2 regions of the Arthrobacter sp. E70 genome follow, and region 1 is predicted to be linked to the other one. Evidence: riboswitches for the same ligand, from Rfam matches in the RefSeq annotation. Region 1 holds a riboswitch; the other holds the start of a gene.
The links. Region 1 has a riboswitch for S-adenosylmethionine ahead of metX (homoserine O-acetyltransferase MetX). Riboswitches for the same ligand answer to the same signal wherever they lie in the genome.
Positions count from the first base shown of each region.

Region 2: another riboswitch for S-adenosylmethionine. It lies ahead of AC3IMC_RS04710 (aminotransferase class V-fold PLP-dependent enzyme); the one in region 1 lies ahead of metX (homoserine O-acetyltransferase MetX).

Region 1 is NZ_JBYQFR010000006.1:160,488-166,268, forward strand. It holds gene AC3IMC_RS09650 (MFS transporter) at 1-1,061, opposite strand, end outside; gene metX (homoserine O-acetyltransferase MetX) at 1,240-2,355, opposite strand; SAM riboswitch class IV at 2,368-2,483, opposite strand; gene AC3IMC_RS09660 (bifunctional o-acetylhomoserine/o-acetylserine sulfhydrylase) at 2,578-3,903, opposite strand; SAM riboswitch class IV at 3,947-4,062, opposite strand; gene AC3IMC_RS09665 (S8 family serine peptidase) at 4,297-5,781, shown strand, end outside.
Region 2 is NZ_JBYQFR010000003.1:181,021-186,801, reverse strand. It holds gene aroA (3-phosphoshikimate 1-carboxyvinyltransferase) at 1-556, shown strand, start outside; gene rsgA (ribosome small subunit-dependent GTPase A) at 540-1,655, shown strand; gene hisN (histidinol-phosphatase) at 1,705-2,517, shown strand; SAM riboswitch class IV at 2,669-2,782, shown strand; gene AC3IMC_RS04710 (aminotransferase class V-fold PLP-dependent enzyme) at 2,820-4,238, shown strand; gene AC3IMC_RS04705 (class I SAM-dependent methyltransferase) at 4,350-5,108, shown strand; gene AC3IMC_RS04700 (metal-dependent transcriptional regulator) at 5,172-5,781, shown strand, end outside.

The DNA.
Region 1 (5,781 bases):
CCGATCATGATGGCGGCGAGGATGACGAAATCGTTCTTGGTGTCCATCATGGGGAAGGCGAAGAAGCCCCAGGTGGCAGCCATGATGGCGCCGGCCAGGTACACGGGCCTGCGGCCCAGGCGGTCAGAAAGCTTGCCGACCATCGGCACGACGGCGAAATGCAGGGCGTGCGCCAGCAGTAGCAGGAGGAGGATGCGCGTGGTGTCGGCCTGGACCACGGTCTTCAGGTAGGTGATGGAGAACGTCACCACGAGGTAATAGAGGATGTTCTCGGCGAAGCGCAGTCCCATGGCGGTGAAGACGCCCCTCGGGTAGCGCCGGAACACTTCGGCCACGCCGTAGCCCTTGTGGCCGGCGGCGACTTCCTTGCGGGCCTCCAGGAAGATGGGGGCGTCGTTGACCTTGGTGCGGATGTAGTAGCCGATCAGGACGATAACCGCCGACAGCCAGAACGCCACGCGCCAGCCCCACCCGAGGAAGGCGTCCTGGGTCAGGGTGGAGGACAGGATGAACAGCACGGCGGTGGCGAGCAGGTTGCCCAGCGGCACGGCGGACTGCGGCCAGCTGGCCCAGAAACCGCGGGACTTGCTGGGGCTGTGCTCTGCGACGAGGAGGACGGCGCCGCCCCATTCACCACCGACGGCGAAGCCCTGGGCGAACCGGAGGAACACCAGCAGCGCGGGCGCCCAGTAGCCGATCTGCGCGAACGTGGGCAGGCAGCCCATCAGGAACGTGGAAACACCCACCAGGATGATGCTCAGCTGCAGCAGCTGCTTCCGGCCGAACTTGTCGCCGAAATGGCCAAAGACGATGCCGCCGATGGGGCGGGCCACGAAGCCCACGGCGTAGGTGAGGAAGGCAGCGATAATGCCGTCCAGTTCCGTGCCGGCGTTGGGGAAGAAGGCCTTCCCGAAGACCAGCGTGGCGGCGGAGGCGTAGAGGAAGAACTCGTACCATTCCACGACCGTTCCGGCCATGGACGCCGTTACCACTTTCCTCAGGCCTGAGGCCTTGACATCGGTTTCCTCTGTGCGCCTTGCGGCGGAGCTTTCCGTACTCATGCGAACTCCTTCGGCGTCGTCGTCGACACCACTGGGACCAGTCGAAGGCAGCCGGGTGTGATGCACACCACGAATGCCGGATTTTTCGAGTATGGTCTGCCTGCGGTGCAACCTCAACGCCGATTAGTGCAGAAGGCCTCTGCATAATTGCACATGCGGCGGGGAAACGGGGGCTGCGCTAGACGAGGAAAGTGGTCCGCAGCTGGTGTCCGAGCTGCCCGATTTCGGTCAGGAACCCGTCGTGCCCGATCGGGGCCTGGATGACGTGGACGTCAACGTCCCCCGGAAGTGCCTGTGCAAGTTCCCTTGATTGGGACGGGAAGTAGAGCCGGTCCGAGTCCACGGCGGCCACGAAGAAGCGGGCGCTGGCGGCGGCCAGCGTCTCGGCCAGGGTCCCGCGGCCCCGGCAGACATCGTGGCTCATCAGCGCCTCGGTCAGCGCAATGTAGCTGTTGGCATCGAAGCGCCGGACGAGCTTGTTGCCCTGGTGGTCCAGGTAGCTTTCCACCTGGTAGCGGCCCCGTGCAGCGAGGACCTCACCCTGCAGCGGCGACTCGGCCGCCTGGGCAGCACGGCCGAACCGGCCTTCCAGTTCCGCCGCTGACCGGTAGGTGATGTGGGCGATGCGCCTCGCCAGCGCCAGCCCGTCTTCCGGACAGGGACCGCCGTAGTAGTCGCCGCCGTTGAAGTTCGGGTCCTGCCGGATGGCGAGGGTCTGGGCCTGGGCGAACGCGATTTGTTCGGCCGTGCTGGCTGCGCCGACGGAGATCACTGCGCAGCGCTGCACACGCTCGGGGTAGGTCACGGCCCACTCCAGGGCGCGGGCACCGCCCATGGAACCGCCAAGGACCGCATACCAGCTGCTGATTCCCAGCAGGTCCGCCAGCCGGGCCTCCGCCACAGTGCTGTCCCGGAGGGTCACCAGCGGGAAGCGAGAACCCCAGGGACGTCCGTCGGGGGCAGGTGAGGATGGTCCGGTGGAGCCGTAGCAGCCGCCCACGATGTTGATGGACACCACGAAGAACTTGTCCGTATCAACCGGTGCGCCGGGCCCGGCCAGCTGCTCCCACCAGCCTTCCTCGTCGGTGTCGCCGCGGGTCACGTGGGTGCTGCCGGTGAGGGCGTGTTCGATCAGGACCGCGTTGCTGCCGTCGGCGTTCAGTGTTCCCCAGGTTTCGTAGGCCAGCGTAACGTCGGGCAGGTAGCCCCCGGCTTCCAGTTCCAGTCCTCCAATGGAGGCGTAGCGGACAATTCCGTGTTCGGGGATGGTGGTACGGGCGACGGTAACCGTCATGGCAGGACCTCTTCTACGCGCTTGCCCGCCGTCGTCTGACCGGCAGGCCAGGTCTTCACCCGGGGCACCCCACCGCGGAAGGAGGGTTGCCGGCCAGCAAGCCGGGGCTGTCACTGGCACTCATGACCTGGTTCGAGTGTACGAAATACACCCCGCTCCGGACCAAGAGTGTGACTGGTTGTGACTTCCCCGGCTTGCCGGTGCATGTTTTTGCGTTGTGCGCTAGGCCTCTGCTGCGCCCTTGGCTGCCCGGAAGCCCGCTTCGAGGTCGGCAAGGATGTCATCGATGTGCTCCAGGCCCACGGAGAGGCGGACCAGCCCCGGAGTCACACCGGCAACCGCCTGCTGTTCCGGCGAGAGCTGGCTGTGGGTGGTCGACGCCGGGTGGATGACGAGCGAGCGGACGTCACCGATGTTGGCCACGTGGGAGTGCAGTTCCAGGGCGTCCACGAAGCGCTTGCCCGCTTCCGCGCCGCCGGCCAGATTGAAGGCGACGACGGCGCCTGTCCCCTTGGGACCGTACTTCCGGCCACGTTCGTACCAGGGGCTTGAGGGCAGCCCCGCGTAGGCGACGGATTCGACGTCGTCCCTTCCTTCCAGCCAGCGCGCCACTTCGGTGGCGTTGGCCACGTGGCGTTCCACGCGCAGGCTCAGCGTTTCCAGGCCCTGGGAAATCAGGAAGGCGTTGAAGGGCGAGACTGCCGATCCAAGGTCGCGCAGCAGCTGGACACGGGCCTTGAGGATGTAGGAAAGGTTGGCCCCGAGCGCGCCGCCCTCCCCCAGGTCGCGGGCATAGACGAGGCCGTTGTACGTGGGGTCCGGGGTGTTGAAGCCGGGGAACCGTTCCGGATCCTTGCTGAAGTCGAACTTGCCGGAATCGACGATGACGCCGGCGATGGCCGATCCGTGGCCGCCCAGGTATTTCGTCGCAGAGTGGATCACGATGTCTGCTCCCCACTCCAGGGGACGGATGAGGTACGGGGTGGACAGGGTGTTGTCCACAATGAGGGGCACGCCAGCCTGGTGGGCGACGCCGGAGATGCCTTCGATGTCCAGGACGTCCTGGCGGGGGTTGGACACCACCTCGCCAAAAAAGAGCTTGGTGTTCGGCTGCACGGCATCACGCCACTGGTCCAGGTTGTCCGGATCTTCCACGAACGTAACGGAGATGCCGAACTTCTTGAGAGTGTGGGCGAACAGGTTGTAGGTGCCGCCGTAAAGGCTGGGGCTGGCCACGATGTGGTCGCCGGCCTCGGCGATGTTCAGGACGGCGAAGGTCTCGGCCGCCTGCCCGGAGCTCAGCAGCAGCGCGGCGAGGCCGCCCTCGAGGCTGGCGATCCGCTGCTCCACGGCATCCTGGGTGGGGTTGCCGATCCTGGTGTAGATGGGCGCCAGTTCGGCCAGGGCGAAGCGGTTGGCGGCGCTTTCTGCCGTGGGAAAGACGAAGGACGTGGTTTGGTAGATAGGAAGCGCACGGGCACCCGTGGCGCTGTCCGCTTCCTGCCCCGCGTGGATCTGGCGGGTTTCGAAGGACCATCCGTTGGACATTCAAGGCTCCTTTGACATGGGCCCGGCATGCTGGGAGCACCTCGGGCCGCGCTTGCTGTCCGGCCGGCGCCGGACAACCAGGTCCTCACCCGGGGCACCCCACCGCGGATGGAGGGTTGCCGGCCAGCGAGCCGGGGCTTGGCGCTGGCACTCATGACCTGGGCCCAGTGTAGGAACAGAGCGGCCGTGGGGAACAGGATTGTGACGAACATGGTCCCGCGTCGTCCCGCCGATGTGGTCTTTCCCTTGCCTCCACGGAAGTTTCGCCAAAGTTCCACAGGGAACCCGCAGGATTCACCGAGGTTCGGCTGTTGTCCCCGGCCTGTCGGATAGATTCGCTGTGGGAAAGTTCCACAGCACAGTTCTCCAACGCACAAAAGGATCGGGATTCCGTTGCCCCAGTTGTTCCGCCAGGCTCTCCGCACCGTCCTGCCATCCTTGGCTGTTGGCCTCGTTGCCGTGGCAGGCGGGCTGGTGTCCCCGCCCGCGGCGTCGGCGGCTCCTGCCGCACCCGAAGCCAGCGACAACGGGCGCTACCTCGTGCGTTTCGCGGCCGGGACGGACGTTGCCGGCGAGGTGCGGTCCCTACGCGCCCAGGGCATCGGCGTCGTCCGTACGTTTGAAACGGTGCTGAAGGGCGCAGCCGTCCAGGCGACGGCCGCGCAGGCCGCCGCCATGATCCGTTCCGGACGGGCGATCGCCGTGGAACCCGACTATGCCGTCACGGTTTCGGAGACACAGCGGAATGCGCCCTGGGGACTGGACCGTTCCGACCAGATGGCACTTCCGCTTTCCGGGACCTACACGCCCCCGGCGTCCGGGCAGGGCGTCAGCGTCTACGTGGTGGACACCGGGATCCTCGCGTCGCACGTCGACTTCGGCGGCCGGGTTGCGCAAGGGTGGACCGCGAAGAATGACGGGCTCGGAACAAGCGACTGCAGCGGCCACGGTACGCACGTGGCCGGGACCATCGCGGGCTCGGTTTACGGTATGGCAAAATCCGCCACCCTCATTCCGGTGCGGGCACTCGCCTGCGACGGTAGCGGCCTCTACTCGGACGTGATTGCAGGGCTCGACTGGGTCGTTGCAAACCACCGCGACGGAGCGCCGGCCGTGGTGAACCTGAGTATTGGCGGCCCGGCGAGCAACACCCTCGACGCCGCGGTGCAGGCGGTCATCAGTGACGGCATTCCTGCGATTGTTGCTGCCGGGAACAGCGCCGTCGATGCATGCACCACTTCCCCATCGCGCCTGCCGGCGGCCGTCACAGTCGCTGCCAGCGATTCCTCGGACCGGCAGGCAAGCTTCTCCAGCTTCGGCAATTGCGTGGATTTGTACGCCCCGGGCGTGGGTATAACGTCCACCTGGTACACCTCCTCAACCGCTACCGCTTCACTCAGCGGGACGTCCATGGCAACCCCGCACGTGGCCGGCGCAGCAGCGCTCCTGCTGGCGAAGAACCCGTCACTGACCCCTTCCCAGGTTGCCTCGGCCCTGAATTCCTCGTCCGTCACCGGAACGATCGCCAATGCCAGTGCAGGAACACCCAACCGCCTGCTGCATGTAGTGCCGCCGACGGCGAACACCGGGACGTACGCCGTCCAGGGTCCCATAGCGGACAAGTACGCCGAAGTCTCCGGGATCGTGGGGCTTCCTATCGCCAATGAGGTTACGAACCAGCGGTTCGGCGGCTCGTACCAGGAGTTCGAGCACGGAATCATCGCTTACCTGCCCGGCTCGGCTGCCTTCGCGGTTGTCAACGGGATCAACACGACGTGGAAGGGCAGCGGCGCGCAGGACGGCGACCTTGGCTATCCGACGTCGGACGAATACTCACCGATGGCCGGTGGCGTCATGCAGAACTTCCAGTTCGGAAAG
Region 2 (5,781 bases), on a different contig from region 1:
GGCATCCCGTGGGACCGTCCGGGTCCCGAACTGGCCGCTGGAAACCCAACAGGTGGGAGACCTGTGGCGCAGCATCCTCGCCAGGATGGGCGCCAGCGTCACCCTCGCGGACGGCGTCCTCACAGTCACAGGCGGCCCCGAGATCAAGGGCGGCAACTTCGCGGACACCAGTGAGCTGGCCCCCACGGTGGCGGCGCTGTGCGCCCTGGCCACGGGACCCTCCCGGCTCTCCGGGATCGCGCACCTGCGGGGGCACGAAACGGACCGGCTCGCTGCCCTCGTAGCCGAAATCAACAGGCTCGGAGGTGACGCCGAGGAAACCAGCGACGGCCTGGTGATCCGGCCCGCCCCGCTGCACGCCGGCGTCGTCCACAGCTACGCCGATCACCGCATGGCCACCGCCGGGGCGATCCTGGGCCTGGCAGTGGAAGGCATTCAGGTGGAGGACATTGCCACCACCGCAAAGACCATGCCGGACTTTCCGCGGCTCTGGGCAGCGATGCTGGCCGGGGACGCCGCCGGACCGGAGGAGTCCAGCGGTGGCGCGGCGCACTGACTCCTGGGACGAATCCGACGTCCGGATCCGGCCCAACAAGAAGGGCTCCCGTCCGCGCACCAAAGACCGGCCCAGCCACGACGACGCCGTCACCGGACGCATCATTACCGTGGACCGCGGCAGGTATACCGCGGTGGTGGGCGAGGATTCGGACAACGAACGCGTGGTGATCGCCGCGCGGGCCCGTGAGCTTCGCCGCTCGCCGGTAGTTGCCGGCGACTTCGTCTCGCTCGTGGGGGATGTCTCCGGCGCCCCCGACACCCTCGCCCGGCTGGTGAAGATCCAGGACCGGCACACGCTCCTGCGCCGCAGCGCCGACGACACAGACCCCGTGGAACGTGCGGTGGTGGCCAACGCGGACCAGCTGGTCATCGTGGTGGCCGCCGCCAACCCTGAGCCACGCACCGGCTTTATCGACCGGGCGCTGGTGGCGGCCTACGACGCCGGGATCGAGCCCATCCTGCTCGTCACCAAGGCCGACGTCCGGGATCCCGCTGAGCTGCTGTCCAACTACACGCACCTGGACTTCCCGGTGATCATCAGCCGCACCGCCGATGAGCAGGCCTCGGGTATCGACGCCCGCTCCGACGATGGCCTTTCTGCCCGTCTCGACAGCACTGCAGTGGCGGCGCTGCGGGCCCACCTCGACGGCAAGGTCACCGTGATGCTTGGCCACTCCGGCGTCGGCAAGTCCACCATGGTGAACGCACTGACAGGTGCCGAGCGGGCCACCGGTGGCGTCAACGCCGTGACAGGGCGTGGACGGCACACGTCATCGTCCGCGCTGGCCCTGCGGTTGGCTGACGCCCCGCCCGGCAGCTGGATCATCGACACCCCCGGCATCCGTTCCTTCGGCCTGGCGCATGTGGATCCGGACAGGATCCTCCGGTCCTTTCCGGACCTCTCCCCCGGGATCGAAAACTGCGAACGCGGGTGCAAGCACACCGCATCGGCAGTGGACTGCGGCCTGGATGACTGGGTGAACAACGGGCACGCAGGTACCACTGGTCCCGCCCGGCTCGCGTCCCTGCGCCGACTGCTCGGCACGGATCCGAGAATGGAAGCGCAGGAAACCAAGGAACTCGGCAGCGTCAACTGACGCAGCCGAAGGTCCCGGCAGAGGCCGGGACAGACGGTAGTTTGGAACCATGATCCAACCCGCTTCGAGCTACAACGATGACCTGCGCCTGGCCCATGTCCTGGCCGACTCCGTGGATGACCAGACCATGAGCCGCTTCAAGGCCCTGGACCTCCACGTCGAGACCAAGCCGGACCTGACGCCGGTCACCGACGCGGACAAGGCCGCAGAGGAAGCCATCCGCGGCCAGCTGTCCCGTTCACGCCCGCGCGATGCCGTCCTGGGCGAGGAGTTCGGCAGCACCGGCCACGGCTCGCGGCGCTGGATCATCGACCCCATTGACGGGACCAAGAACTTTGTCCGCGGCGTCCCGGTCTGGGCCACCCTGATTGCACTGGTGGACGAGGGCGAACCCGTCGTGGGCGTGGTCAGCGCCCCGGCCCTTGGCAAACGCTGGTGGGCAGCAAAGGGCATGGGGGCGTACATGGGCCGGTCCCTCGCGGCCGCCACGCGGCTCCGCGTGTCCAACGTATCGAAACTTTCGGATGCCTCCCTTTCATACTCCAGCCTGACGGGCTGGAAGGAACGCGGGAACCTGGACGAGTTCCTTGCCCTGACGGAGGACGTGTGGCGGACCCGCGCATATGGCGACTTCTGGTCCTACTGCATGGTGGCGGAAGGCTCGGTGGACATCGCCTGCGAACCGGAGCTGAACCTGTACGACATGGCAGCTCTGGTCCCCATTGTCGTGGAGGCGGGCGGCCGGTTCACGTCCCTGGAAGGCGAGGACGGCCCGTTCGGCGGCAACGCCCTGGCCACCAACTCGATCCTGCACTCGGAGGTTCTGCACCGCCTGAACCCCTATTTGGACGATCTGCTGTAACGGTCGCCGTACCCCTCTGGAGCCGAATATTGCGACGCCGGACGCCCCCTGAAGGAGTCGTCCGGCGTTCTTTATTCGGCAGGCGTAACAAACGCCTTAACAATTGCCCCGGCTTCAGTCCGGGCCGTTCCATGTTCTACGCTTTTATGCAGGTCACGAGTGCCAGCGCAAAACCCCGGTTTGCTGGCCGGCAACCCTCCATTCGCGGTGGGGTGCCCCGGGTGACGACCAGGCCGGTCCGGAGCGGATGCGGCAAGCGCGGATTCCTGTCATGTCGGGGTCCTGATACAAGTGAGGTCTCTGTGACAACTGCCACCGTCTCCCCCAGCACTGCCATCGCCGAAGGATCGGCCGCCTTCAGCGCACGCCAGGCCGCCGGCCACCCGCTCGCTGCCGTCACCGGCGCTGAAATCCAGGCACCCCTGATCACCGGCGGACATGTCCGCTATGCCAACCTCGACTACGGCGCATCCGCACCGGCACTGTCCTTGGTCTCCGCGTACCTGAACGAGATCCTGCCCTATTACGCGAGCGTGCACCGCGGGGCCGGCTACGCCTCCCAGATCAGCACCTCGGTGTACGAGAACGCGCGGAGCATCGTCCGCGACTTCGTGGGCGGCCGCCCTGACGACTCGGTCATTTTCACCCGGAACACCACGGATTCGCTCAACCTGCTGGCTGGCTGCCTGCCCGTCACCGACGGCCGCGTTGCCGGCGAGGTCCTTTACCTGGACATCGAGCACCACGCGAACCTCCTGCCGTGGCAGGGCGTGCCGCACCGCAGCATCGTGGCCGCGGACACCATCGCGGGAACCATCGAGGCAGTCAGGGCCGAGCTGGAGCAGGGCGGCGTCAGCCTGCTCGCAGTCACCGGCGCCTCCAACGTCACCGGCGAGATCCTCCCCATCCGCGCACTGGCCGCGCTGGCCCACCAGCACGGCGCACGGATCGTGGTGGACGCGGCCCAGCTCGCCCCACACCGCCGCGTGGACATCAGCGCGGACGACGTCGACTACCTCGCCTTCTCCGGGCACAAGCTCTACGCGCCCTTCGGCTCCGGCGTCCTGGTGGGGCGCCCCGACTGGCTTGACGCCGGCACCCCGCACCTCGCCGGCGGCGGTGCAGTCAAGGAAGCGAGGCTCGACGGCGTCAGCTGGGCGAGAGGGCCGGCCCGCCACGAGGGGGGCTCGCCGAACGTGCTCGGCGCCGCCACCCTTGCCCGCGCCACGCAGGTCATTGCCGGGCTGGACCAGGACCGCTGGCACGCGCACGAGTCCGCCATCCGGTCCTTCCTGGTGGAAGGCCTCCAGGACATCGAGGGTGTCACTGTCCACCAGATCTTCAAGGACACCAACCCGGAAACGGACACCATCGGCGTCGTCAACTTCTCCGTGGAGGGTTATGACGCCGGCCTGGTGGCCGCCTACCTCTCGGCCGAACACGGCGTGGGACTGCGTGATGGCCGCTTCTGCGCGCACCCGCTGCTGAAGCGGCTCGGGCTGCCGTCCGGCTCCCTGCGCGCCAGCTTCGGCGTCGGATCCAGGCTGGAGGACGCGGAGCGGCTCCTCGACGGCATCCGCACCCTGCGCAGCAGCGGGCTGGGCTGGGACTATGTCGTGGATGCAGGCCGCTGGGTGCCGGCCAATGACTTCCGCACCTACCCGCACTGGGCGCCCAATACGCCAGGCACCGCCGGCGCCGCGCCCTGCACGGAGGACTGACCGGGGGCTAAGCACGGGGCCCTGGCCCTGCGCCTTCCGCACCAGCTTGCCTGCGCCGCCATGCGGTAAATTCAAAAGGTATCCATCGGCAGCAGGTGAAGGAGGCCACGCGTGGTCCGGGGCGGTCCCAAACTCGATCACGGGCGGCGGCAGGAGCTTGGGCAGAGCTTCCAGGACGGCGGCAGGCACTACCAGCGGGTCCGGCCCGGCTATCCCCTGGAATCGGCCCGGTGGCTGGTTCCCGAGCACGCCCGCGACGTCCTGGACGTCGGCGCCGGTACCGGAAAGTTCACTGCCTTGCTGCTGGAGATGGGCCTGGACGTCACGGCCCTCGACCCCTCTGCGGACATGCTCGCACAGCTGAAGGCCCACTGCCCTGCCGCCACGGCTGTGACGGGGACTGCCGAGGCGACCGGCCTGCCCGGGGCGGGCTTCGACGTCGTTACCGTGGCCCAGGCCTGGCACTGGTGCGACCCCCTGGCCGCGAGCACTGAGCTCGCCCGGGTCCTGCGGCCGCACGGAACCCTCGGCCTGGTCTGGAACCAGCTGGACACGTCCGTGCCCTGGGTGCACCGCCTGTCCAGGATCATGCACGCCGGGGACGTGTACCGGCCGGGCCACAAGCCCGTGGTGGGGCCTGAATTCCACCGGCTCGAAGGGCACGTGACGCATTGGCAGGACACCGTGACCACCACCGACCTGATGGAACTCACCAAGTCCCGCAGCTACTACTTGCGCGCCGGCGAGGCGACGCGGGCCAAGGTCCTGGCCAACCTGGACTGGTACCTGCACGAACACCTCGGCCACACCGCTGATCAGGAACTGGAACTTCCGTACCTCACCCTCGCCTGGCGGGCCGTCAAGGCATGACCGGATCCGCTTGGACATCGGCCGGGCCGCACCCGCACGCCGGAAGCCGGTAGGCTTGGACGTGTGAAGACCAGTGCGCCCTCCTCCTCGATCGAGGACTACGTCAAGGTCATCTACTCATTCACCGAATGGCAGGACAAGCCCATCACGTCCTCGCAGTTGGCCCAGCGCCTGGGCGTGGCCAACTCCTCGGTGTCCGAAATGGTCCGCAAACTCAAGGACCAGGGCCTGGTGGACCACAAGCCCTACAGCGCCGTCACCCTGACCGCCCCCGGCCTCCGCCTGGCGCTGGCCATGGTGCGCCGGCACCGGCTGATCGAGACCTACCTCGTCCAACAGCTGGGCTACAGCTGGGACGAAGTCCACGACGAGGCCGAACTGCTGGAGCACGCCGTCTCGGATACGTTCATTGAACGCGTGGCGGCCAAGCTCGGAAACCCCAGCCGGGATCCGCATGGTGACCCGATCCCCACGGCGGAAGGGCAGGTGCTGATGCCCCGCGCCCACCTTCTGGCGGAACTGGACGAGGGCCACACCGGCAGGATCACCCGCATCAGCGACGACAACCCGGAACTGCTGCGCTACCTTGCCGCCGAGGACATCGACCTGGACGCCGACGTCGAGGTCATGGGGCGACGGCCGTTTGGCGGCGCCCTCGTGGTGCGGATCAGCG